Hoeflea algicola: one gene and its partner. The main gene of each other region encodes a partner of the protein of the gene in region 2 in a complex. Links are inferred from orthologs where the notes say so. Each region holds a gene or a part of one and is shown on either strand. Other genes may lie near its edges.

What was found. Proteins that work in one complex are often made in the same cells at the same time.
Region 1: the proteins of trxA (region 2) and trxB are in contact, whole or in part, in a crystal structure (PDB 1F6M), measured with the Escherichia coli proteins. The link is inferred for Hoeflea algicola from one-to-one orthologs.

Annotation. Positions count from the first base shown.
Region 1 is NZ_JAOVZR010000001.1:1,971,334-1,974,216, reverse strand. What follows is about bases 1-2,814. They hold trxB (thioredoxin-disulfide reductase), read right to left. Parts: upstream 1,988-2,814; coding sequence 1,013-1,987; downstream 1-1,012. Other genes in these bases: OEG84_RS09680 (glycosyltransferase family 4 protein), read right to left, coding at 2,789-2,814; OEG84_RS09685 (Lrp/AsnC family transcriptional regulator), read left to right, coding at 2,295-2,765; OEG84_RS09695 (LysR family transcriptional regulator), read right to left, coding at 33-929. In the rest of the region: more of OEG84_RS09680, read right to left, coding at 2,815-2,883.
Region 2 is NZ_JAOVZR010000001.1:3,182,685-3,185,506, reverse strand. The notes cover bases 1-2,753. They hold trxA (thioredoxin), read right to left. Parts: upstream 1,663-2,753; coding sequence 1,339-1,662; downstream 1-1,338. Other genes in these bases: addA (double-strand break repair helicase AddA), read right to left, coding at 2,460-2,753; OEG84_RS15630 (PD-(D/E)XK nuclease family protein), read right to left, coding at 1,934-2,545; OEG84_RS15640 (bifunctional folylpolyglutamate synthase/dihydrofolate synthase), read left to right, coding at 1-1,256. Outside these bases: more of addA, read right to left, coding at 2,754-2,822. UniProt on the Escherichia coli protein: Participates in various redox reactions through the reversible oxidation of its active center dithiol to a disulfide and catalyzes dithiol-disulfide exchange reactions.

The DNA of each region.
Region 1 (2,883 bases), 1.2 Mb from region 2 along the record:
GTCGTCCTTGGACCGGCTTGAGAAGATCGCGCTCAATAACTCCAGTTGCGCGCCTTGGAAATCAGGAAATCCCGGAAGGCCTTGAGTTTGGCCGCGTTCTTGATTTCCTGGGGGTAGCAGAAATAGGTGTCGAAGGTGGGAATGTCGGCCGGAATATCGAGTTTGACCAGCGCTAGGTCGCGGCTGACCATATAATCGGGCAGCAGCGATATTCCGGTGCCGTTGAGGGTGGCACGGCGCACCGCCGGCATGTTGTTGATCTGCAAATGCGCCATCCGGGGATTTTCCGGGCTGCGGCCGGCAATCTCCAGCCAGTTGACGTCGCGCAGGTAGTTTGGCGCCGGTTCGCCAAAGGTGACAATGCGGTGATGGTCCAGATCGTCGAGCGTCTTCGGCTCGCCATGTCGGGCGATGTAGGAAGGTGCAGCATAGATATGGAAATGCACCGTGAACAACCGGCGCTGGATCAGGTCCGGTTGTTGCGGTTGGCGCAGGCGGATGGCGCAATCGGCCATGCGCATGTTGACATCGAGCTCGTCGTTGTCGAGCAGCAATTGCACCTGGACGTCGGGATAGAGATCAAGAAACTCCTGCACCTTCTCGGTCAGCCAGCTCTGGCCAAACCCGACAGTGGTGGTGACCCTGAGCTTGCCCGAGGGCAACTCGCGGGTTTCGGTCAGCCGGCTTTTCACCGACTCCAGTTTCATCAGCACCTCGTGGGCCGTCTGGTAGAGGATCTCGCCCTGTTCCGACAGGATCAGGCCGCGGGCATGGCGATGGAACAGCTTGGCGCCGATATCCATTTCCAACGCCGAAACCTGGCGGCTGATGGCCGATTGTGACATGTGCAGCTTTTCTGCCGCATGGGTGAAGGAGCCTGCCTCCGCGGCAGCGTGAAATATGCGCAGTTTATCCCAATCGAGCGGCATGTTACTCACAATTCCCCCCGGCCGTGTTTGTTGCGGCCTTATTATTTTGCCGGTTTTCCGGCTTCATTGCGGCGCGTGGCCGCCTATTCGGCGGCTTCGGCGTGTCTGACCTGGCCGGCGAGATAGCGTTCCGCTTCAAGTGCGGCCATGCATCCCATGCCGGCGGCGGTGACCGCCTGCCGATAAATGTCGTCGGTGACGTCGCCTGCGGCAAAAACCCCGGGCACATCGGTGGCCGTCGAATCCGGCGCGGTCCACAAATAGCCGTTCGGCTTGTGCTTGAGCTTGTCCTTGAACAGGCTGACAGCGGGCGCGTGACCGATGGCGACGAAGATGCCATCGATCGGCATGTCGGTGATCTCGCCGGTCTTGCGGTTTTTCAACCGGGCACCATTGACGGAAGCCGGCATCGGCGGTTGCGCCGGTGCGCCGAGATATTCGATCACCTCGGTATCCCAGATGATGTCGACGTTGGGCTTGTCGAACAGCCGCTGTTGCAGGATCTTTTCGGCACGGAAACTGTCGCGCCGGTGAACCACGGTCACCTGGCTTGCCAGATTGGAGAGATACAACGCTTCCTCGACAGCGGAGTTGCCGCCGCCGACCACGATCACATGCTTGCCGCGGTAGAAAAATCCGTCGCAGGTGGCGCAGGCGGAGACGCCGAATCCCATGAACTGCTTTTCGGTCGGGATTTCCAGCCACTTGGCCTGCGCTCCGGTGGCGATAATCAACGCGTCACAGGTCCACACCGCGCCCGAGTCCGTGTTCACGGTAAACGGCCGCTGGGTCATCTCGACCTCGGTGACCAGATCGTTGACGATTTCGGCGCCGACATGTTCGGCCTGTTTGAGCATCTGCTCCATCATCCACGGGCCCTGCACCGGCTCGGCATAGCCGGGATAGTTTTCCACGTCGGTGGTGATCATCAGTTGTCCGCCCTGTTCCATGCCGGCAATCAGCACCGGTTCGAGCATGGCGCGGGCTGCGTAAATCGCGGCAGTGTAGCCCGCCGGGCCTGAGCCGATAATAAGAACGGGAACGTGACGGCTGGACATGGGACAATCCTGAAAATAGTTGAAGACAGCCAAATTGAGCCAAGTCTTGCGACGCATCAAATCCGAAAGCTGGCCAATCCGCAACACGCAGCAAAGCGCGCGTCGGTCAAAGTGTCATTTAGGTATGGGCACGGTGCGGTTTCAAGCACAACAATGTGGTTACGCACAGAACATCGCGCTTTCACCCCCGCCTGAGGCTTTACAGCAGCACTACCGTGGCGCAATAAAGTTTCGCAAGCAGGGCGCCTATCGGCAAGATTCGGTACCGGGTCAACCCTCAATCCGGGTATCAAACGGGAATGGATCAATGACGATCAAGGCTGAACTCGATACGATTGACATCAAGATCCTGCGCGAGCTTCAGGCCGACGGGCGGATCACCAATGTCGATCTGTCCGAGCGGGTCGGCATTTCTGCACCGCCCTGCCTGAGGCGGGTGCGTAAACTGGAACAGGCCGGCATCATCCGCGGCTACCGGGCGCTGCTCAATGCACCGAGTCTCGGTTTTGACCTGGTGGCGTTCTGCATGGTCGGCCTCAAGCATCAGTCCGACGCCAATCTCAAGGCGTTCGCGGCGATGACCAATGAATGGCCGATCGTGCGAGAAACCTGGATGGTGTCGGGTGAATCGGATTTCCTGCTGCATTGCGTGGCGCGCAATCTGACGCATTTTCAGGATTTCGTGATCGAGCAACTCACCGCCACCGATAATGTCGACACGGTGCGCACCATGTTGACCATCCGTCAGGTCAAGGATGACGGGCTGGTGGCGCTGTAGGGCGTTTCAGCACGGTCTGCCGTTCAGGCTTGCTGCCAAAGATCCTCATAAACCTTGTTGATGGCTTCAGCTTCGGCGGCGACGCTGAACTGGTCAACGGCTGTGGCACGGGCCGCAA
Region 2 (2,822 bases):
GGCGGATCACGCGGCTGCTCGAGCGGCTCGGCAATCCGCACCACAGGCTGCCACCGATCATCCACATTGCCGGCACCAACGGCAAGGGTTCAACCAGCGCATTCTGCCGGGCAATCCTGGAGGCGCAGGGGCTGAAGGTGCATGTCCATACCTCGCCACACTTGGTCAACTGGCACGAGCGGTTTCGCCTCGGCGCAGAGGGTGGCGGCCGGCTTGCCGATGACGAAGTACTGGCCGATGCGGTGCGGCGGGTGGCAGTCGCCAATCAGGGCGAAATGATCACCGTGTTCGAGATCCTGACGGCGGTGATGTTCGTGCTGTTTTCCGAACACCCTGCGGATGCCGCCATCATCGAGGTGGGCCTCGGCGGCCGGTTTGACGCCACCAATGTGATCGAACGGCCGGCAGTGGCGGTGATCATGTCGATTTCGCTCGATCACCAGGCCTATCTGGGCGACCGGGTGGAACTGATCGCCGCTGAAAAGGCCGGCATTCTCAAGCCCGCGGTGCCGGTGGTGATCGGCGCACAACCGGAAGAGGCAGCGCGCGAGGTGCTGACCGGTATCGCCGCACGGCTTCGCTGTCCGCTCAATCTGTTTGGGCAGGATTTCTTCGCGCATGAGGAAAACGGCCGGCTGGTCTATCAGGATGAGGAGGAACTCATCGACCTGCCGCTACCGAGACTTGCCGGCCGGCACCAGCAGGCCAATGCAGCGGCGGCGATCCGCGCGTTGAAGGCGGCCGGCTTTGTCCTAGATGAACAGGCGATTGCCGCAGGGCTGACCAATGTCACCTGGCCGGGACGGTTGGAACGGCTGGCTCCGGGGCTGATTGCCCAGGACGCCATGGACGGGCTCGAAATCTGGATCGACGGCGGCCACAACCCCGGCGCCGGGCGGGTCATCGCCGAAGCCATGGCCAATCTCGAGGAACGTGACCCCCGGCCGCTGTATTTGATCACCGGAATGATCAACACCAAGGATCCAATTGGCTATTTCCACGCCTTCGCCGGCATGGTCCGGCACGTGTTTACGATTCCTGTGCCGGATTCAGAAGCTGGACTTGACCCGGAAGTTCTGGCCGACATCGCCGACGAGGCCGGACTGACCGCGGAAGCTGCCGATGACGTGGAAACCGCGATTTCCGCCATCTGCACCACCACCAATCGGCTGGAACCACCGCCGCGGATCCTGATCGGTGGCTCGCTCTATTTGCTGGGCGACGTTCTGAGACAAAACGGCACCCCGCCGGATTGAGAATTACATCCGTATCCCGCGCATAAAAAACCCGCCCGGTTGCCCGGGCGGGTTTTGACATAATTATTGTGGCGCGAAGAATTTACGCGACGGCGCTGGAAATCCAGTTCGACAGCGCGGTCTTCGGCGAAGCGCCAACCTTGATGTCGGCGACTGCACCGCCCTTGAACATTGCCAGCGTCGGGATTGAGCGGACGCCGAACTGCGAAGCAAGCTCAGGATTCTCGTCGATGTTGAGCTTGACGACCTTTACCTTGTCGCCCATTTCGTTGGAAATTTCCTCAAGGCTGGGCGCGATCATCTTGCACGGGCCGCACCATTCGGCCCAGAAGTCGACGACAACCGGAACAGTGGATTCGAGCACTTCGCTCTGAAAATTGGTGGCGTCTACTTTCATGGTTGCCATGCTGGGCACTCCTTTGGTGACTGCTTCAGGGCGCTGCGCATCGAACCAGATGCAAACAGGCAGCTCTTGCGTGTTAAATCTGCGCATCAGGCTTTCCGGATAACCGACTCGGTCGTTCCGTCCAATGCTGTGGCTGGCCATAATGTGATGATTCGGCCATGGGTATTCAAGGCTTTTCGCGCGCCATCACCGAGCCGTGATCATAGGGCGCGGGGGCTCTATCTGCGACAGACCCCATGAATGGGGTAAATTTGACCATTCAGCACAGAATCTAGACCTGTTTTGCAGAGCCACCCGGTTGCCAGCCCTGCAGCCGGGCCATCGCGGCATCGAGCGTTGCGGCCTCGATTTCGACCAGACGCGGAGCCGAGACATAGACCAGTGCAGCGTCAATCCGCCGATCCGGATAAAGCGGCGCCAGAAGCGCGCGATAGATCGCCAATTGCGCCACGTGCCCCTGCGGTGCTGGCTCACCGGGCGCAGGCGCCAGACCGGTCTTGTAGTCAATGATCAGCACCCGGTCATCGCTCACCGCGATACGGTCGATGCGGCCGGAGACCGCGCGGTCCTCGCCGCCGATGCGCAGGGTACCCATCACCGAGACCTCGGCTTCGCCCGGTGCATCGAACACCGGGGAAAAACGCGGGTCGCCAATCACGGCCAGAATCTGGGCTTCGATCAGACCGGCCTCCGTGCGATCCGGGCCCGGCAATGCGCGGGCAAGATAGCGTCTGAGCGCAGCCTGTCGTTCATCGGCCGCAATCGACGGCAACACCTGCAAGAGACGGTGGATCAGGCTACCGCGCGCCAGCGCCAGGCCAGAATGGGCGGGTTGGTCGGCAAACGGTGACCGCGTCGTCACCTCGGCGCTGTCTTCGAGCACGGCGCTGACGCCCGATGGCGCCAATGGCCGGGGCAGGCGCAACGGTGGCGGCAAGGGCGTAGATGGAATCTCCAGCACCGGCGCGAGGGGCTTTGCCTGATCCTGCTCGGGACTTGCTTCGGCGGCGTCCCCGGTCCGGTTTTTGCAACCTGAGGACTGAAAAAGGCCCGCTATCGGTCTGGCGCTCGACTTCCGAGACGACAAAATCACCATCATCAGTATGAGCCAGCCCTTCGGCGACCATCGAATGCCAGGTCGCGGTCTTGACCTCGCGCAG